DNA from 3 places in the Pseudomonas sp. TMW22091 genome. Region 2 is predicted to be linked to each of the others. Evidence: riboswitches for the same ligand, from Rfam matches in the RefSeq annotation. Region 2 holds a riboswitch; each other region holds the start of a gene.

Region 1 (7,053 bases), on a different contig from region 2:
CATCGACCTGATACCCCCGTGCCGGTTGAATTCCGACAAAGGTCAGGCCAAAACGCAGACCGGCAATCATCATGCGCCCGTTCCGGAACATCGGATCCTTGTGCGGCTCACCCCAACGCTCGGTCACCGCCTGCCGATTGGCCTCGGGCAAGGCATTAAACATCGCCTGGTACTCATCAAGCCCCAGACTTTGCAGGCACGGACGCAGATCGAGGTTGTCCAGATCGTTGCTTACCCCACCCAGCAACTGCGCTATCAACTCGGTGCCGCTGTCTGGCAACGGGCAATCAAGCGGGTAACCTTCCATTTGCAATGCCCGCAAGATATTCAGTGCTGCGGCTGGCGTGTCCAGACCGACGCCATTGCCAATGCGGCCATCACGGGTCGGGTAATTGGCCAGAATCAGGGCGATGCGCTTGTCTGCATTGGCCACCCGGGCCAGCTCGACCCAGCGCCGCGCCAATTCAGCGACAAAATCCATGCGTTCCGGTTGCGCTCGATAGCACACCACGTCCGACTGACTGCGCTCACTGCGCCAGGCCAAATCCTTGAAGCTGATCGGGCGGCTGATGATCCGCCCGTCCAGCTCAGGCAGCGCAATGTGCATGGCCAAGTCTCGGGGGCCGAGGCCCTGCTCACTGTCACGCCAGCCGGGTTCGTTATCCTGAGCGCAAATGGCTTGAATCACCGGAATATTGCGCCGGAACGGACGCAGGTGCGGCGCCTCCGGGCTGGACTGCGCAAAGCCGGTGGTATTCAGAATGACACCCGCGTCCACCTCATCCAGCAGGTCCTGGACCACGGCCAAACAGCCCGGTTCTTTGAGGCTGGCGACAGCAATTGGCAAGGGATTGAGTCCCGCTGCCTGCAAACGCTGGCAAAACACATCGACAAACGCGGTGTTGGCCGCTTGCAAGTGAGAGCGATAGAACAACACTGCGGCCACGGGTTGCCCGGCCAGCCAGTCGGCTTGCCAATGGGTGAGCTGCGGGCTGGAATGGGCCGGGTGGTAGATCGCGGTACGCGGCAGGGTCTGTGGTTCGTCCCACGTATAGTCACGCCCCAACCATTGGCTGGCCAGGCAGCGATAGAGTTGCAACGCGTTATGCCGCCCGCCCTGACGCAAAAAATGCCAAAGCCGTTCGCCCTGTTCGGCCGGCACGGTGCTCAGACCGCTGAGTTCCGGGTCGGGACGATCATCGCCCGGTACCAGAATCAACGTAACGCCGCGTTCCGCCAGCTGCACGAGGCGCTCAATGCCATAGCGCCAGTAGCCAATACCACCGTGCAATGACAGCAGTATCACCTTGGCGTGTTGCAGCACCTGATCGACATAAAGGTCGACCGAGGCATGGTTTTGCACCTGCATGGGGTTGGCCAAACGCAGGCTTGGATAATCTTCAGGCAACTGCTGCGCCGCTTCGGCCAGCAGTGCCAGGCTTGAATCGCCACTGCACAGGATCACCAGCTCGGCGGGTGTCTGGCCTAAATCGGCAATGTTATCGTCCGATACAAAGCCACCGGGCTGAGTCCTGAGCAAATGCATGGCTTATACGCTCAACGCTGTACGCAAGGTGGATTCGAGCAATGCGGCGTCAAGGTCTTGACCGATCAATACCAGCTTGGTGTTGCGCGCCTCATCGGCGCCCCAGGCACGGTCGAAGTGTTTGTCAAAACGTGTGCCCACGCCCTGAATCAGCAACCGCATCGGCTTGCCCGGGATCGCGGCGAAACCCTTGACCCGCAGAATGCCGTGCTTAACCACCAGCGCGGTCAAGGCGTCCATCAACAGGCGCTCTTCGGCTTGCGGCAGTTCGATGGAGATGGAATCAAACGCATCGTGGTCGTGATCGTCGTGGTCATCATCGCCATCGTGATGATGGTCATGGTGGCTGTGACGGCCATCAATATGGTCTTCAGAACCCGCGCCCAGCCCCAGCAATACATCCAGTGGCAAGCGACCGCTGCTGGCCTCAATGATTTTAACCGCCGGTGGCAGTTCTTCAGCGACTTCGGCGCGCACCTTGGCCAGGTCTTCAGGGCTGATCAGATCGGCCTTGTTGAGGATCACCAGGTCAGCACTGGCCAGTTGGTCAGCAAACAGTTCGTGCAGAGGCGATTCGTGGTCAAGATTTGGGTCAAGTTTGCGCTGGGCATCGACTTGATCCGGGAAGGCCGCGAATGTACCGGCCGCCACGGCCGGGCTGTCGACCACGGTGATCACGGCATCTACCGTGCAGGCGCTGCGGATTTCCGGCCACTGGAAGGCTTGCACCAAAGGTTTTGGCAGGGCCAGGCCAGAGGTTTCGATCAGGATATGGTCGATATCCCCACGGCGGGCAACCAGCTCGCGCATCACCGGGAAGAACTCTTCCTGCACGGTGCAGCACAAGCAACCGTTGGCCAGTTCATAGACCCGACCGTTGGCCTCTTCTTCGGTACAACCGATGGAGCATTGCTTGAGGATTTCACCGTCGATGCCCAACTCGCCGAATTCATTGACGATCACGGCAATGCGACGGCCTTGAGCGTTGTCCAGCATATGGCGCAGCAAGGTGGTTTTGCCCGAGCCGAGAAAGCCGGTGACGATCGTGACGGGAGTTTTGGCCAGTGTTTTCATCGGATGCCCTTTGGCAAAGCGGCGGGCATACGGGACGACATCGCGGGCCTGGGCACACGGGTTTTCGCCACCGGATCACCCCGCCCGGTTGAAGTAAAAATCTGTCACGAGGCAGGTCTCCTGGCTTACGGCTGGGCGTCAGCCAAAGGCTGAGCCCTACTCTGCGCCTTCCCGCGTATGACGCAGTGGCATTGCACAGTAATCGACCGTTTACAGTTGCGGGGGCAGCCGCGGCATACCGCGTTCCCTTCTTAGCTTCGCAGTGCGAAGAACCTCGAAAGCGCAAGGCTACGCAGTGCCATGTAACAGGTCAATGCCAGTCGGTATCGAGGGGCGCGTTGTGTTCTAATTGCCGCCTTTTTTCGTCCTCTGCGCTTCAAGGATCTGTCCATGCCGTCCACCCCGCAAACCCGCGTCCTGATCATTGGCTACGTGTGGCCCGAACCACGCTCCTCGGCGGCGGGTGGGCACATGATGCAGATTATCGAGAGCTTTTTGCAGGAAGGCTGGCACATCACCTTCAGCAGCCCGGCAGGGATTGGTGAACACAAGGCCGATCTGGCCACACTGGGCATCGATGAAGTGAACATCGAGCTGAATAACAGCAGCTTTGACGCTTTTATCACTGAACTGGCCCCCGACATCGTGCTGTTCGACCGTTTCATGATGGAAGAGCAGTTTGGCTGGAGGGTCGAGAAACACTGCCCGGGTGCATTGCGCGTGCTTGAAACCTCCGACCTGCAAAGCCTGCGTGACGCCCGCCAGCAACAGCTCAAGGCACGGCTCAAGCACAATCCCGAGCAAGATGACTTCAGCAGCCTGTTCGCCCCGGCCCCCCGCGAAACCTATGAGCACATAGCGGATGCGGATCTGGCCCAGCGAGAAGTGGCCGCGATTTACCGCAGCGACCTCAACCTGATGATTTCCGAGTACGAAATCGACTTGCTGGTGGAGCACTTCAACGTCCCCAAAGCATTGTTGCACTGGTGCCCGCTGATGGTCGACCACGTGCCGCAGACCTACGTGCCCTATGAACAGCGTCAGCACTTCCTGAGTATTGGCAACTTCCGCCACGCGCCGAACTGGGACGCGGTGTTATGGATGAAGACCCATATCTGGCCCTTGATTCGCCAGCAACTGCCCACCGCGCAACTGCATGTCTATGGTGCCTACACCCCACCCAAAGCCACCGCCCTGCACAACCCGGCCCAAGGGTTTCACGTGCTCAACTGGGCCGAAGATGCGCTGGCCGTCATGAGTAACGCCCGCGTTTGCATGGCGCCGTTGCGGTTTGGCGCAGGGATCAAAGGCAAAATTGCCGATGCCATGCTCTGCGGCACACCCAATGTGACCACGCCGGTCGGCGCTGAAGGCATGCACGGCGACTTGCCGTGGGCCGGGGCCATTGAACAGAGCGCCAGCGCGATTGCTGCCGCCGCGGTTGACCTCTACCAAAACCCGCAGGCCTGGCAGCAGGCCCAACAACACGGGCAGAAGCTGCTGGCTGAGCGGTACTTGCAGTCGAGCCACGGCCCGGCGCTGGTTGAACGCATCAAAGCCTGCCGCGCCGAGCTTGAACAGCACCGGCGCAACAACTTCACCGGGGCCATGCTGCGACACCACCAGCATAAAAGTACGCAATACATGTCGCAGTGGATCGAAGCCAAAAACCGCCTTCAGGATTGATCCCAGATGTGCAGCAACACTTGAGTGAAGGAAGGCTCAAGCACGCGGTTTCCATTACCGCTGAGATGATTGGAGTCGAAAAACATCGGCTTGCCCAATGGATCAAAGGCCGAACACTGAGTACCCGGGCACAGCAAAGGGAATGGGTCCCAGACTGTCAGGCCCGGATGCTCACGCGTTAACGCCGCCAAAAGCTTCATTTGCGCTTCACGTAAACGTAAAAGAGGTTCACGTCCTACCGTCATGCCTTGAGAGCACACCGGATTCATGCGGTTGAACCAGTCAGAACAGCGATTGGGCGGTGATTTGAACAGGGGTTTTGGCGCATCTATCAGGACATGTACATTGATGGCCTCTAACCTTGCCAAATCGGCTTCAGCAGAAGTTTTTGCGGCGGCAAGCCTCGCAGGGGTTTGCTCCTTCAGCATCTGACTGATGACCGCGGTCTGGCCAAGGGCCCAGTCCCGGTCTTGCAGTTCCGGCATCCGCAGTGACGCCAAAAAAACAATGTCTCCCGGCTTGGCCCGGGCTTCAATATCCTTGAAGTCCGCTTCACGACCGCGGGCACAGTTGGCCGGGTCGGCATCCTGCAGGGTCACCACACCACAGCCGCCCTGCTCGTACACCACCACTTTAATGCCCAGCTTGATGGCGACATTATTGAGCAGAGTGCGATAGGCCGATGCATGGGAATCCCCAATCACAAACAGCTGACGCCCACGCACCCGGGCGTCATTTATTCTGTTAAAGGGCTCTCGCGGGTAATGCTTATAGGCATACCAGGTATAGGTGTCGCGGGTCTGGCTCAAGGACAGCCGCTCTGTGTTATGCGTGACCCAAAACGCGCTGCCGCCGAACAGGACAAGGGTGCACAGGGCAAGCCCGAAAGTCCGCCACGGCGTGCGCAACCAGAGACAGCTGGCAGTGCGCACGGGTAGCTCGATCCAGTGATAAGACACTGCGGCCAGTACAAAAACCACCAACGGATAAAGGAGTTGAACAACAACAAGCTGCGTCCCGGTGGTCCATCTCAATAACACGAGCACGGGCCAGTGCCACAGATAAAGTGAGAAAGACAAGCGTCCCATATACGTCAACCACGGCACTTGCAGCAGGCGCTGCAGGGTCGAGGTGTACTCGGGTGCAGGCAGTGCAAGCCCGGCTATCGTCAACACCGCGCCCAATACCGTGACAATGGCCATCGGGAATGGAAAATGAAGGGGTGTGGCCAATATAAAACCGCTGGCAAGCAAGCCCAGCCCGCACAGCAGCATGGCATTGACGATACCACTGGAGCGCAGCGTGCCGCGCCAGGCTTCAATCCCTTGATAAAGCATGGCCCCGGCGGCCAGCTCCCAAAAACGGCCGGGCAACAGATAAAAGGCTGAATGCGCGTCTGCCGGGGTCTGGATGGCACAGATGATGAGAGAGGCAATGGCCAGAGCCGGTAGAAGAGTCCACACCACAGGCGTCTTATTTCTATAGCGAAGCCACAGGAAAAACAGCACGGGGAACACCACATAGAACTGTTCCTCAACGCCAAGTGACCATGTGTGTGTATAAGGGTTGAGCTCGGTGCCCGGCGAAAAGTAAGCATTGCCATGGCGGGCCAGCACCACGTTGCTGATACCCGCAAAGACAGCGAACCCTGTGTAGTTAATCTGGTCGCTGAGCCAGAACTGCGGCATAAACAGCGCTGACAGCACGAAACTGGTCAACAGCATGACCAGTAACGCAGGCAATATGCGCAGGCAGCGCCTGCGGTAAAAGTCGCGCAGATACTCGCCGAATTTCAAATGCCTGCGCTCTGCAAGCGACTGGCTGATGACATAACCGGAGATGACAAAAAAAAGATCAACGCCGGTAAAGCCGCCCGGCAGGAAATCGAGGAAGCCGGCGTGAAACACGATGACTGCAAGCACCGCGATGGCACGCAGCCCGTCTATTGCCGGCACATAAGTCACAGAGGTACGTTGCATAAGATGTTTTCCGTTTTTCAATGCGGATACGGAAAACGAAAGCTATGCCTTTTTTTGAATCAGCACCGTCATTAGGGTCTGATTAGTTTGTAGGAGATAAGTCAAACTGCTCGCCGGCGCCGCAGTAGGTAGGTATCCATCATCCAGCCTTTGCGCTGACGGCCTTGCTCACGGGCTGTTTTGATCGCTTCACACACGTCCGCCAACTTGCCGGCAATCAGGATTTCATCGTCGGTGCCATTTGATTAAGCACTGCATAGATTCGGTCTTGTCCGTCATCGCGTGTGCGTGATGCCAGATTCCAAAGGCTTTGCCCTAGCTCTGTAACCGTCCAGGCAAACCTTCCTGACACCGTCGCTTGAGTTGATTGTGTCCACCTTTTGTGCGGACGCAATTACCCTTAACGTCAGGATCGCCATGCGTGCCGGTACCGAGAGCAGCGGTCGAGTGATATTGCGCAGCTGCTGCCACATAAGTGGCAACCGGTTTAGTTACGCAATGCGTGATGCTCGGACGGATAGCCCCCTACTTCACCAACGTCAACTCACCATCGCGATAAAGCACCTCACACCCTAACCACGCCACATCTACTTGAGGCAGTATCGCTGAAGGTTTTCGCAACTCGCGCAACAACGTCGAGCCGTGGGACAAGCGCCCGCCCATCCGCGCAATCACCGCCCGCGCCGCTTGGTAGTGTGCATGTTGCCCCGGATCGAGGGTGTCTTCGAGTAAAATGTCGTCGCCCAGAACCCCTTGCACCTGCCCCGG
Region 2 (7,053 bases):
ATGCCGGCGGCAATTGAACCTGGCAAGCGTTTAATGATGCGATCAAATGCGCCAGTCACCCCCATCAGCAACAAGATCACATTCGCCACCAGATACGCCCCCACCGCCTGATTAATACCGATCTGTGGCAGCGCCCCGACCAGCAGAGCAGACCCCGGAATGGACCAGGCGATCACGACCGGCACGCGATAGCGCAGGCTCAAGGCAGCGCCGAGTACAGCGCTGCCGATAGAGATGGCCCACACCCAGGAGGACAACATCTGGGGTGACAACTGCGCGCTTTGCGCCGCATGAAATACAATCACCAGCGGCCCGGCATAAGAAATCAGCGTGGCGATCACTCCGGCAATCAACGCGGACAACGAACAGTCCTTGAACACCGTTCTCATGGATAAGCCACCGCTTCGACCACGCGCCGTTGCGGGCTGAAGGTGAACAACAACATGGCCAGTGCAGCCACTGCACCCGGCACGGCGAACGCCATAAAGTTGAGTTGCAGCGGCAGGTTCATGCCCATCAGCGCGCCCCCCAGCAGCGGTCCGAGAATCGCGCCATTGCGGCCAATACCGGAGGCCCAGCCAAGGCCGGTGGAGCGAATCGACTGGCCGTAGCTCTGTGCCGTGACCGCATACAGGAGGATTTGCGTACCGACTGTGGTGCCACCGGCCACAAAGATCAGCAGATACAACAACAAGGGCGCACTTTTGAACCCCAGCAAGGTGACTGTCACGGCGGCGACGAGGAAGAACACCACCATCACTTTGCTCAAACTCAAACGGTCTCCCAGCCAGCCGCCGAACACGGCCCCGACCATGCCGCCGAAATTAAGCACCAACAGAAATGACAGGCTCGAACCGAGGCTATAGCCTGCGCTCGCCATCATTTTCGGCAGCCATGAACTCAAGGCGTAGACCATTAACAGGCAACAGAAAAACGCCACCCATAAACACAGCGTACGCAGGGCCCGACCGTCACGAAACAGTTCCAGAACAGCAGCCCCCCTCCCCTTGGTATCTGCCATGAACAAGGTGTCATGCTCGCCACCTGCCAGTGCCGGGTCGATTTTTTGCAGGATGCGTCGCGCTTTTCCGGTTTGCCCCTGACGCAATAGAAAGCCCACGGACTCTGGTAACAGCCAGAGAATCACCGGCAGCAACAACAGCGGCACCACTGCTGCAAAAAACATCGACTGCCAGCCGAACTGCGGCAGCAAATAGATACCCACCCCCGCCGCAAGCACACCGCCCAGTGAGTAACCGCTGAACATGATTGCCACCAGCGTGCTGCGCAAGCGCTTGGGCGCATACTCGCTCATCAGCGCCACGGCATTGGGCATCAGCCCGCCGCAACCTAAACCGGCGATGAAACGACATAGGCCGAACTCCGTCGGATTGCTGGCAAAACCATTGACCAAGGTGGCGGTGGAAAACAGCAAGAAGCAAATCGCGATGCCTTTTTTGCGCCCGATTTTGTCGGCCAGCGTGCCGAACACTAATGCCCCGAACATCATCCCGAACAGCGCATAACTGCCCAGTGCACCCGCTTGCAAGGGGGTTAGCCCCCATTCCAGCATGATGGACGGGAGCACCACGCCGAAAATGAGCAGGTCGTAGCCATCAAAAATCAGTAGCAGCGCACACAGCGCCACCACTGAGCCGTGGAAGCGGCTAAAACGTGCGTTATCAATCACCTGATGAACGTCTATCTCTCGCATGGCGTCGTCACTCTTGTTTTTATTGTGGTCGCTGCACGTGCAGGTTTAAGCAGCATAGGGAGGGGGTTTGCATGCCTCTAGCCGATTTCTGCGCATCGCTATCCATTTCCTGCATCGCTGATAACGGGATGACAATCGCATCTGAGATGTTATAAGGTAACAGTCTTTCCGCCTTCCCCTTGTTTGTGACCCTCTAATGACAACCACTCTCCATGCCCCGCCTTCAAGCCAGCGCTTGCTGTCCATCGACGCCCTTCGCGGGTTGGTGATCCTGTTTATGCTGTTGGACCATGTGCGCGAAACATTCTTTTTACATCGCCAGGTCGCAGACCCGATGAACATTGAACTCACCGACCCCGGCCTGTTTTTCAGCCGCACCCTCGCTCATCTGTGCGCGCCAGTATTCGTGTTGCTGACGGGCCTTTCGGCGTACCTGTTCGGCGAAAAATATCAGGGCACTCGCGACGTTTCGGCCTTTCTGTTCAAGCGCGGGCTGTTTCTGGTGGTGCTGGAGTTCACGCTGGTCAACTTCGCCTGGACCTTTCAATTCCCCCCCACAGTGATTTACCTGCAAGTGATCTGGGCCATTGGCGTCAGCATGATGGCTTTGGCGGCGCTGGTATGGTTGCCGCGCCCTCTGCTGTTGCTAGTGGCGTTGATCATTATTGGCGGGCACAACCTGCTCGATTCAGTCCATTTCCCGCAGGGTTCAGCCCTGCATGTGCCGTGGGCGATGCTGCATGATCGCGGCTGGATCGAGTTCTCGCAGAACCTGCGACTGCGCACGTCGTACCCGCTATTGCCATGGATAGGTGTGATCACGTTGGGGTACTGCATGGGCCCGTGGTTCGCACGCAGCGCCTCGGCCAGCCAGCGTCAACAATACCTGTTGCGGGCAGGTCTGGGCGCCCTGCTCGGCTTTGTGCTGTTGCGATTATTCAATGGGTATGGCGAGGCTGCGTGGGTGAACCACGAACACTGGCTGGCCACCCTGATGAGCTTCTTCAACATCACCAAGTACCCGCCTTCCCTGCTGTTCCTGGCATTGACGCTGGGTGCAGGCCTGCTGCTGTTACTGGCCTTTGAGCGAGCGCAGCAACGTGCCTGGGTTCGCACCCTCGCGGTGTTTGGAGCGGCGCCCATGTTCTTTTACCTGCTCCATCTATACGCCTTGAAAATGATTTATCTGATCGGCGTCGCGGTGTTCGGTCTTAATCAGGGCAGTTACTTTGGATTCGACAGTATCGTCACCGTCTGGCTGATGGCTGTGTTGCTGGCTGCGGCGCTTTACGTGCCCGTGCGCTGGTTTGCAGCACTCAAAAACCGGCGTCGAGATGTGTCATGGCTGAAATACTTCTGACAATGAGTTTTTCCCCTATCCGCGACGTGTTCGTCTAACATGCCGCCGCCGGTCCCCCAACGGGATTAAAAGGGAATCCGAGGTGCTGTCAAAGCGCCAAACGGAACTGCCCCCGCAACTGTAGGTGCTGAGCCTGCTCCTTGAACGCCACTGGGTCACCCCCGGGAAGGTTGGAGCCGGGCGATGAAGCATCAGTCAGGAGACCTGCCGGCACAGCAACACCTACTGACCGGCGGGGTGCCCGGGAAGGACATCTTTGCTGCGCGTGTCATTCACTTGACCGTCCTTGCCCGGCTGAAAAATCCGTGCTCAACGATGTGTTTCCAGGCCGTACGCTCCCGCTCTGTGTACGATCCAAATGGAGATTGCATCATGCTGCTGTTCCGCGTTGCCGCACTTGCCACCGCCTTGGGCGTGCCTGCCCTGGCTCAGGCCGCCCCCACCCACTATCCACTGACGATAGAAAACTGTGCCACCGCGCTGACATTTCAGCATGCCCCGCAACGCGCCGTGACCATCGGCCAGGCCGGGACTGAAATGCTCTATGCCTTGGGGTTGGGCGACAAGCTGGTCGGCACATCTCTATGGTTCAACGACGTCTCTGACCAGTACAAGGCCCAGAACGACAAGGTTGAGCGGCTGGCAGACAACGACCCCAGTTTCGAAGCAGTGATTGGCAAGCGCCCTGAACTGGTCGCCGTGCAGTTGGAGTGGATGGTCGGCCCACAAGGCGTGGTCGGCACTCGCGAGCAGTTTCATGAGCTGAATATCCCGACCTATTTGATGCCCTCGGATTGCGAAGGCAAAGACAATCTGGTCGGTGCTGATGGCACACGCCTGCAACCCTTCCGTATCGACAGCCTGTACAAAAGCATCAGTCAGTTGGCGCAGATTTTCGATGTACAGGATCGCGGTGAAGAACTTAACGCAGTGCTCAACGCGCGTCTGGAAAGATCCCTGGCTTCGATCAAGGGCAAAGACCTGAAGCACACCAGCGCGCTGTTCTGGTTTTCCAGCGCAGACCTCGACATCGACCCCTATGTGGCGGGTCGCAAGGGCATCCCTGACTTTATGCTCAATACGCTGGGCGTGCGCAATGTGGTGGAGTCCGACGAGGAATGGCCAACGGTTGGCTGGGAAACCCTGGCCAAGGCCAACCCGACTTTTGTGGTCATTGCACGCATGGATCGCCGTCGCTTCCCCGCGGACGACTATCAGAAAAAGCTCGAATTCCTGCGCTCTGATCCAGTGACTCGCAACATGGATGCGGTCAAAAACAATCGCATCATCATTCTCGATGCTGACGCCATGCAGGCCAGCCTGCGACTGTTTGATGGATTTGAAACACTGGCAAACGCTATTCATAACAGCAACGCGGCCCAATGAGTGTGAGGTTGATGCCTTGGTGTGCGTCCCTGGCGATGCTGGTGCTGGCCATCCTTGCCGGGGTAGCCATTGGTGAAACCGCCATTGAGCCGGGCGTGGTTGTACGAGTGCTGGCCAACAAGATGTGGGGCGCCGGGTACGTGTTGGACCCGATCGATGAAGGCATTGTGTGGAACTACCGACTGACCCGTGCGCTGGTCGCGGCCGCCTGCGGTGCCGGGCTGGCCACCTGCGGGGTGGTGCTGCAGTCACTGTTGCGCAACCCTCTGGCCGATCCCTATCTGCTCGGCATTTCTGCCGGCGCTTCAACCGGTGCAGTATTGATTGCCTTACTGGGCTTGGGTGCCGGGGCGATCAGCTTGTCGGTGGGGGCATTTGCTGGCGCCATAGCCGCTTTTTCACTGGTGGTTTTGCTGGCCCGTGCCAGCGGCCCCGCCAGCGGAACCGGCCAAATCATCCTGGCTGGCATCGCGGGCTCACAACTGTTCAACGCCATCACCGCTTTTCTGATCACCAAATCGGCCAGTGCCGAACAGGCGCGCGGCATTATGTTCTGGTTACTGGGCAATCTCAGCGGCGTGCGCTGGCCTTCGGTGTGGCTGGCCGTACCCGTGGCTGTGGCCGGGCTGGCGGTGTGCCTGTGGCATCGCCGGGCGCTGGATGCTTTTGCCTTTGGCAGTGATTCCGCCGCCTCACTGGGTATCCCGGTGCGCCGCGTGCAGTTCCTGCTGATCAGCTGTGCGGCGCTGATCACGGCCGTGATGGTGTCCATTGTCGGCTCCATCGGTTTCGTCGGCCTGGTAATCCCCCACGCAGCGCGCCTGCTGTTGGGCACGGGCCATGGCCGGCTGTTGCCTGCCAGCGCACTGGGTGGCGCCTTGTTTCTGATCGCGGCAGACATTCTTTCGCGCACCCTGATCAAGGGGCAGGTGATCCCCGTCGGTGTCGTCACCGCACTGGTGGGCGCACCGGTGTTTGCGTTGATACTGATAGGCCGCAGGAGTGCCCGATGACGGATGAGCGTACGGTGCTGAGTTGCCACGACCTGAGTTACGCGGTGCGCGATTGCGTGCTGCTAAAGGGTATCAATCTGAAGGTTCGCGCTGGCGAGACGCTGGGCATTGTCGGCCCGAACGGTTCGGGTAAATCGACCCTGATCAAGCTGCTGGCCAATCTACGGCCAGCCAGTCAGGGCCAGGTGCTGTTGAACGGACAGCCACTGCGGGCAATGGCCCGGCGGTGTATTGCGCAGCAACTGGCCGTGGTCGAGCAACAGGCCGATACCCACGACGCGCTGAGTGTGTTCGATGCCGTTGCACTGGGCCGCACACCTTGGCTGTCGGCGCTGCGCCCCTGGTCGGTCGAAGACACTGCCATCGTCGAGCAAGCGCTGCGCGATGTGGATGTTAGCCACCTGCGCAAGCGGATTTGGCGCGATCTTTCGGGCGGCGAGCGTCAGCGCGTTCACATTGCCCGGGCCTTGGCCCAGCGCCCGCACATTCTGCTGCTGGACGAACCCACCAACCATTTGGACATCCTGCATCAACTGACTATTTTAAAGACCGTGCAGACGTTGTCCGTCACCACACTGATCGCTCTCCATGACCTTAACCAGGCACTGAGTTGCGACCGGGTGGCGGTGCTGGAACGGGGGCATCTGGTGGCTCTGGGCAAACCCTGTGATGTGCTGACCCCTCAACGCGTGCACGCCACATTTGGCGTGCACGCCCATTATTTAACGGACCCTTTTGACGGGGCCAAGATTCTGCGTTTGCGCCCCTCTTGAACCTTTTATGGATAAACCACGATGCGTATTTCTTCCCTTGTTGTGCTGTTGAGTGCTGCCCTGCTCTGTTCATCTGCGTTGGCCCAAACCCATGAAGTGAAAATGCTCACCCGTAGCGCAACAGCCGGCATGGTCTATGAGCCGGATTACTTACAGATAGCGCCCGGCGATACCGTCAAGTTCGTCGCCACACAGAGCGGCCATAACGCCGCCACTTTGCCGGAGCTACTGCCTGAAGGGGCGCAAGCGTTCAAAGGCAAAATAAACGAGGAAATTGAACAGACTTTTACCGTCCCGGGGCTTTATGGCATCCAATGCATTCCGCACCTGGCCATGGGCATGGTGATGCTGATTCAGGTCGGCGAACCGGCCGCGCAAGCCCCCCAACTGCCCGCAACCCTGCCCAAGCGTGCACTGGACCGCATGACCGCTGCATTGCATAAACAGCAGGCGGCTCAATGACCGGCCTCTACTCACGCTCCGCGCTACTGCTGACCCTTGCCAGCCCCTTGGCATTGGCTGAGTCGGCACAGGAGCAAGCCAAGGGTTTTATCGAAGACAGCACCTGGGGCGTGCTAAACCGCACGGTGTATGACCATCGCGAATATCGCCACGGTGCCCGCAACAGTGGCTCACGCAATGCCTACAAGCCACGCTCCGAGCGCAACGGGTATGCCGAGGAATGGGCCTACGGATTAATGGGCACTCTGCAATCAGGTTTTACCCAAGGGCTTATCGGTGTCGGTATTGATGCTCACGGCTATCTGGCACTAAAACTGGACAGCGGTGGCGGCCGTGCGGGCAAGG
Region 3 (7,053 bases), on a different contig from region 2:
CGCAGGCCCTTCAAGCCCAAGCGGGTCGTGCACCTGCTCACCGAGCATCTGCAGACCGCCGCAAATGCCCAGAACTTTGCCGCCGTATCGCAAGTGACGGCGGATGGCCGTGTCCCAACCATTGGCGCGCAAATAGGCAAGATCACTGCGCACGCTTTTGGAGCCCGGAAGGATGATCAAATCCGCAGGCGGAATGGGCTGGCCCGGCCCGACAAACTGCAAGTTCACTTGCGGGTGCAAACGCAACGGGTCGAAATCGGTGTGATTGCTGATTCGCGGCAGCACCGGCACGACCACATTCAGCACCTGCTCCACCTTGTCGGTTTGACGCTGATCTATACCGTCTTCGGCCTCAAGGTGCAGGTCCATCACATACGGCAACACGCCAATCACTGGTTTGCCGGTACGCTGCTCCAGCCAGTCGAGTCCCGGCTGCAACAAGGCAATGTCGCCTCGAAAACGATTGATGATGAAACCTTTGACCCGAGCCTGTTCCGTGGGGGACAGCAGTTCAAGGGTTCCGACCAGATGCGCAAACACCCCGCCACGGTTGATGTCAGCGATCAGAATCACCGGACAGTCGACCGCTTCGGCAAAGCCCATATTGGCAATATCACCGGCTCGCAGGTTGATCTCTGCCGGTGATCCTGCGCCTTCAACCATCACCACAGGGTAGTGCTCACTCAAACGCTGGTGCGAGGCCAGCACCGCTTGCATGGCGATGGCTTTGTAATCGTGATACGCCACGGCATTCATGCTGGTCACCGCACGGCCATGGATAATCACCTGCGCGCCTGTGTCGCTGTTGGGCTTGAGCAACACCGGGTTCATGTCTGTGTGCGGTGCCAGCCCGGCCGCCTGTGCCTGCACGGCCTGTGCACGACCAATCTCACCGCCCTCTGCGGTCACGGCACTGTTCAGCGCCATGTTCTGGGGTTTGAACGGCACCACGCGCACGTCTTGACGTGTCAGCCAGCGGCACAATGCCGTGACCAGCGTGCTTTTACCGGCATCGGAAGTGGTGCCCTGCACCATCAATGTGCTCATGGAATTTCCTTGGTGAACGCCAACAACGCCTGCTCCAGCCTCAGCCAATCGCCTTCGGTTGCGGGCAAGCCAAAACGCACACTGCTGTTGTGGGGAAACAGACGCAGCAAAATTCCGCGTTGCGCCATAAATTCGTAAAGCCGGTCAGCATGGGGCGTGATTAACCACTGGAAGAGCGCACAGCCGCCTTGCGGCTGCAAGTCGTGCGCACTGAGCAAGCGCGCCAGACGCCCGCCAGCCAGTTCGCTGCGCTCACGCTGACGTTGCTGGGCTTGCGTGTCGAGCAGGCATGCCTTGCCGACAATACGCGTCGGCCCACTGACCGCCCAGGGTCCAACCTGCTCGGCCAGCAACTTGAGCAGTTTGAGTTCGGCCAGCACAAAGCCCAGCCGAACGCCGGCCAGACCAAAAAACTTTCCAAATGAACACAGCACAATCAGCCCGGTTCGCCAGCTATGGGTCGCCAGGCTCAGATCAGGCGTGTTATCCATAAAAGCCTCGTCAACCACCAGCCAGCCCCCGCGCTGTGCCAGCCGCGCATGCCACTCAAGCAAACGCTCGGGCGACAACTGCAAACCGGTGGGATTGTTGGGGTTGACCACCACCAGCACATCCAGTGTTTCAAGATAGAAATCGACTTCTTCTTCCGTGATTTCCCGCACGATGTGCCCGCTGCGCCGCCACGCTTCAGCGTGTTCGGCGTAGCACGGCGACAGCACGCCAACCTTGCCACTGCGGCGCAGACGCGGCAGCAGTTGTATCGCACATTGTGAACCTGGCACGGGCAGCACGTTCGGCGCGCCGTAGTAAGCACAGGCGGCGTGCTCCAGACCGTCATCGGTTTCTGGCAAGCGCGCCCAGGCACGTTCGGGAATGTCGGGCACGGCAAATGGCCAGGGAGCCAGACCGCTGGACAAGTCCAGCCAGTCCGACTCGGCAATGCCGTAATGAAGGACTGCCTGACGTAAACGGCCACCGTGTTCAAGCATAGAATTCACTCCCCACGCACAGAATCAATAACCATAACCACACGCCGCGCTGCACCAGTTGCCAGCCCCGGTCAATGGCGTCGGCGTCGGCAGGCGCGCCTTCACCCAGTTGCGGGCGCTCATGCAGCTCACCGTGGTAAATCGCGGCGCCGCCCAGTTCAACCGCCAAGGCACCCGCGCCCGCAGCCATAACCGGGCCAGCGTTTGGGCTGTCCCATTTGGGCGCTTGTGTATGCCAGCACTTGATGGCGAGCCTGGTTTTACCCAATACGGCGTAGGTCAACGCCACTAACCTCGCAGGAATATAGTTCAGGAGATCGTCAATACGCGCCGCCGCCCAACCAAAACGTTCAAAGCGCTCATTGCGATAGCCCCACATGGCATCCAGCGTGTTGCTTAGACGATAGAGCACCACACCCGGCGCACCGGCCACGACAAACCAGAACAACGCTGCGAACACTGCATCGCTGCCGTTTTCAAGCACCGACTCAGTGGCTGCACGAGCCACCTCGTTGGCGTCCAGCTCACTGGTCTGGCGACTGACCAAGTAGCCAACTCGCGTGCGCGCTTCCTCCAGATCATGGCTGCGCAATGCCTGAGCCACCGGTTGCACGTGCTCACCGAGGCTGCGCATACCCAGCGCGCAATACAGCGCCACAATGTCCACCAACCAACCGATGTAAGGCAGCCATGAAAAGGCGGTTGCCAGCACCGTCAATGGCAGCACCGCCAGCACCCAAGCCGTTACGCCATGACTGCGCCAGCCACGTCCGCCGGAGTTGAAGCGCCGTTCAATGCGCTCGCACATACGGCCAAACGCAACCAGCGGATGCCAGCGCTTGGGTTCTCCGAGCAGCGCATCCATCGCCACCCCGGCCACGCACAGCAAGGCCACACTCATGCACTGACTCCCCAATAATTCTCATACACCAACTCGCTGAGTGGACGTGCTTGCGCCCACCCTTCCAGCACCAGCATCGGCGCCGGGTAAAACGCTTCGACAGGCCCCAGGCAGAGCACAGCCAGAGGCTTGGCACCTGCGGGTAGACCCAGCAGGTCCGCCAGCGCTTGAGGCTCGAACAAAGAGACCCAGCCCATGCCCAGCCCTTCGACGCGGGCCGCCAGCCACAGGTTTTGAATGGCGCACGACAACGACGCCATGTCCATTTCCGGCAAGGTACGGCGGCCAAAAATATGTTTGTCGCGGTCATCCATCAACGCAGCCACCAAGACCTCGGCGCAATCGTTGATGCCTTCCACCTTGAGCGTCATGAACTCATCGGAACGCTCTCCCAACGCCTCAGCGGTACGCACTCGCTCCTCCTCGACCAACGCTTGAATCTTGCCGCGCAAAGGTCGATCGGTGATGCGGATAAACCGCCAGGGCTGCATCAGCCCTACGCTCGGGGCCTGATGCGCCGCTTCAAGTAAACGCGACAGCAGTTCAGGTGCCACACTGCCGCCAATGAAGTGGCGCATATCGCGGCGCTCGGCAATGGCTCGGTAAACAGCAGCCCGCTCTAGGGGGCTAAATGCATTGTTGCTCATGACACCTTCACGGCGCATGGCGCAAACAACGCGGCAATGGCCTGGGGATTGGACGGAAAGTAAAAGTGCACATAAGACGCAGTCATGCGCCCATCGCGATACACCGCTTCAGCGCCGCGCCCGCCATTGGGGCTCAAGCCCCGGGCAATGGGTTCAAGTTCGGTACTGGTCAGCGAGTGATGGTAGGTATGACCACGCAGCAGCCCTTCAGGCAGTTCGACGGCTTGCAATGCCAACGCCGCCAGACGTTTTTGCATGGTTGCCTCACCGGCCAGCAACCCCACCAGCTCAGCACGCTGGCCCTCTACGTCGGTCAGGGCATTGAGCAGATAAAGCATGCCACCGCATTCAGCCAGCAAAGGCTTGCCGCTGGCATGGTGGGCCCGAATGGCTTCCAGCATCGGGTGATTGCGCGACAGCTCAAGGTGATGCAACTCGGGATAGCCGCCGGGTAAATACAGACTGTCCGCTTCCGGCAATTGAGTATCGCGAATCGGTGAGAAGAACAGCAATTGAGCGCCCATTTCTCGCAATAACGCCAAGCTTGCGCCATAAGTGAAGGCAAATGCTTCGTCACGGGCTACCGCAATACGCACACCCGCCAACAGAGGCTCAACAGCAACAGGTTCAGGCGCATCAAACGTCACCGCGGGTGGCAGCGCTACCTCGCAGGTACTGGCCAAGGCATTGGCCGCCGCGTCAAGGCGGGCATCCAGGTCATTCAGCTCGCTGGCTTGTACCAAGCCCAAATGACGACTAGGCAATTCAATGCCGGTCTCTCGGGACAGCGCGCCATACCAACGCAAACCCTCAGTCAAACTGCCTTCCAGCAATTGCGCATGGCGCACCGTACCCACCCGGTTGGCCAGCACCCCGGCAAAAGGCAAGTCAGGTTGATAACGCGCCAGCCCCAAAGCCAAAGCCCCAAAGGTCTGGGCCATGGCCGTACCATCAATCACACCCAACACCGGCACCCCGAAATGCCGGGCCAGATCGGCACTTGAAGGCGTGCCGTCGAACAGCCCCATCACGCCTTCGATCAGGATCAAGTCGGCCTCACCAGCGGCTTCCCATAACAGACGGCGGCTTTCCTCTGCACCCACCATCCACAAATCCACCTGATACACCGGCGCACCACTGGCACGCTCAAGGATCATCGGGTCGAGAAAATCCGGGCCACATTTAAATACTCGAACCTTACGCCCCTGATTGCGATGCAAACGGGCCAAGGCGGCGGTAACGGTGGTCTTGCCCTGACCGGAAGCCGGTGCGGCGATCAATACCGCCGGGCAATGACGCGACTCTCTCATGCTTCAACACTCACAATTCGATGCCTTTCTGGGCTTTGATACCGGACTGAAAAGCGTGTTTGATCACGCCCATTTCAGTCACCGTATCGGCCAGATCAATCAGTTCAGGTTTAGCGCCACGGCCTGTGACCAGTACATGCTGCATCGGCGGCCGGGCTTGCAGGTCGCTCAATACTTGCTCAAGGTCGAGATAACCGTGCTTGAGCGCAATATTCAGTTCATCCAGCACCACCAGTCCGATGGCCGGATTGCGCAGCATTTCGCGGGACACTTCCCACGCAGCCTCGGCGGCAGCGATGTCACGCTGGCGGTCCTGGGTTTCCCAGGTAAAACCTTCGCCCATAACGTGATACCGCACTTGCTCAGGGAAGCGGCGGAAGAAAATTTCCTCGCCGGTGCTGTTGCGGCCCTTGATGAACTGCACCACGCCGCACTGCATCCCGTGACCCATAGCCCGAGCCAGCATGCCAAATGCTGAGCTGCTTTTACCTTTGCCATTGCCGGTCAATACCAGCAGCAAGCCGCATTCGTTTGGCGAGCTGGCAATGCGCTCATCCATAACTGCTTTTTTGCGCAGCATACGCGCCAGATGACGTTCATCACGTTCAGGGGATTCATTCATGGCAGCTCTCCGTTGGGGCTGAATTAAGCAAACGGGAGGCGGGGGAAATTGGTCACAAATCACACTGCATCGCCCGCCGCGAGAGTGCTGGATGAATCAGGCCGGTCTCCGGGCTCACAAGCGGGTCGCTCATTAATAGAACAACCCTTGACCGCACGCCTTCCCGTGACTGTTCACAGTGGCACTTTGTGCAGTTTTCACTCATTTACCGTTGCGGGGGCAGCGCCGGGATCGTGATGGCTGTGGCTTTCACAGTCACCTTCACCGGCTTCCCTGTTTCACTCGGCCAACCAAGGGTTGCAGAGCACCTGAAACAAGCCGCGAAGGTTAGAGGGTTGGGGGTGGAGCGTCAATTGAAGCCATGGACACCCCAACCTAAAACGAGATTTCCGACGTAATACACGCGCCAGATTAGTTGTCAGCTACAGTTTAAAAAGAACGTAGGAATTATCTCTTAGATCAAGCCTATGTCAGAGAAAGTTGACCCGGAATCCTTATCTCCCGTGATCGTCGCTTGCATTGATGATCAAGAGGATCACCAATGAAAGACTCGAAGGTTAGCTCTAATAATGAAAACTCTTCCGAGGGCTCAACCTTAAAGCGTTTCAAAACCTTAACAGATTTAGGCCAGTCGTTGGACACCCCCCTGTTGACTGAAGGATCTAAGAGAACGGGTCCGACAACAGGAATTTATCCGGTTAATGTGTTAGCGATGACACCCCATTCACAAGCCGCAGTACCTGGCCCCACAGAGGTATTCACTGAAGATTCAGACTTCGCCAATGAGATAGATACAACGCAAAACGAAGTGCCTGCCCTGCAAGCGCCTCAAACGCCTCAAACGCCTACAACATCGACCTTTGCGGCGCACCTTCAGGAAAATATTAAGCCAAAATTAGAACAGTGGCGCGAATACAACAAAATCAATAAAAACAAGATCCCCGACGAAGCCATTATCAAGCGCTCTAAAATTGAGGCACTTATTCAAACCGTCACTACAGCATTATCCATTTTCCATGGTCACCCTACTCTGCTTGACATCTTACACTTCGCCAATCGGATAGCCGTTATTTCCGAGCAAGAATGGAAGTCAGTTCAAGAAGCATCGATGAATGAGACGTTAATGGCTTTGAATAAAACCATTAACGCCCTTGAACAGGCAGCAAAGTCGCTGCAAACCACACACAACGACACATTGGCTTATTGGGAGGAATATGAACATGAACAACGTGAAACCCTCAAAAAGACATCGGCTGTTCTAATAATAGAACACATGCTGGGCTCACTGGACAAAGCTGATACTGCGTTTTCCGAAAAGGTAGACGCATCCGTTGAGCACGCCTTCAACCATGGGACTGTGGCATTTAATAATGAACTCGACACCCTGCTGCTGAAAAAAGTGAAGCTTCACAAATCAGAACGTTTTATTACCTTAGAAGAAAAGTCAAAGCAGGCCACTAAAGCTGCACAAAAAGCATTTAATTACTCACTGCACAAACTTCCAACACTCAAAGAAAAAACACAAAGTTCGCGAGCA

Evidence for each region. A riboswitch is a leader RNA that binds a small molecule or an ion and turns the genes downstream of it on or off. The one in region 2 is predicted to bind cobalamin.
Region 1: another riboswitch for cobalamin. It lies ahead of cobW (cobalamin biosynthesis protein CobW); the one in region 2 lies ahead of EQV93_RS06780 (ABC transporter substrate-binding protein).
Region 3: another riboswitch for cobalamin. It lies ahead of cobO (cob(I)yrinic acid a,c-diamide adenosyltransferase); the one in region 2 lies ahead of EQV93_RS06780 (ABC transporter substrate-binding protein).

Annotation. Positions count from the first base shown of each region.
Region 1 is NZ_SCFI01000015.1:48,909-55,961, forward strand. It holds gene cobN (cobaltochelatase subunit CobN) at 1-1,546, opposite strand, end outside; gene cobW (cobalamin biosynthesis protein CobW) at 1,550-2,620, opposite strand; cobalamin riboswitch at 2,714-2,912, opposite strand; gene EQV93_RS20890 (glycosyltransferase) at 3,011-4,306, shown strand; gene EQV93_RS20895 (acyltransferase family protein) at 4,297-6,285, opposite strand; partial or broken gene EQV93_RS20900 (precorrin-6A synthase (deacetylating)) at 6,387-6,524, opposite strand; gene EQV93_RS20905 (PEP-utilizing enzyme) at 6,811-7,053, opposite strand, start outside.
Region 2 is NZ_SCFI01000003.1:48,838-55,890, forward strand. It holds gene EQV93_RS06765 (benzoate/H(+) symporter BenE family transporter) at 1-389, opposite strand, end outside; gene EQV93_RS06770 (MFS transporter) at 386-1,714, opposite strand; gene EQV93_RS06775 (DUF1624 domain-containing protein) at 1,911-3,074, shown strand; cobalamin riboswitch at 3,107-3,300, shown strand; gene EQV93_RS06780 (ABC transporter substrate-binding protein) at 3,447-4,460, shown strand; gene EQV93_RS06785 (FecCD family ABC transporter permease) at 4,472-5,473, shown strand; gene EQV93_RS06790 (ABC transporter ATP-binding protein) at 5,470-6,246, shown strand; gene EQV93_RS06795 (pseudoazurin) at 6,268-6,708, shown strand; gene EQV93_RS06800 (OprD family porin) at 6,705-7,053, shown strand, end outside.
Region 3 is NZ_SCFI01000001.1:59,762-66,814, forward strand. It holds gene EQV93_RS00290 (cobyric acid synthase) at 1-1,047, opposite strand, end outside; gene cobD (threonine-phosphate decarboxylase CobD) at 1,044-2,036, opposite strand; gene cbiB (adenosylcobinamide-phosphate synthase CbiB) at 2,029-2,937, opposite strand; gene bluB (5,6-dimethylbenzimidazole synthase) at 2,934-3,584, opposite strand; gene EQV93_RS00310 (cobyrinate a,c-diamide synthase) at 3,581-4,894, opposite strand; gene cobO (cob(I)yrinic acid a,c-diamide adenosyltransferase) at 4,905-5,516, opposite strand; cobalamin riboswitch at 5,599-5,843, opposite strand; gene EQV93_RS00320 (hypothetical protein) at 6,058-7,053, shown strand, end outside.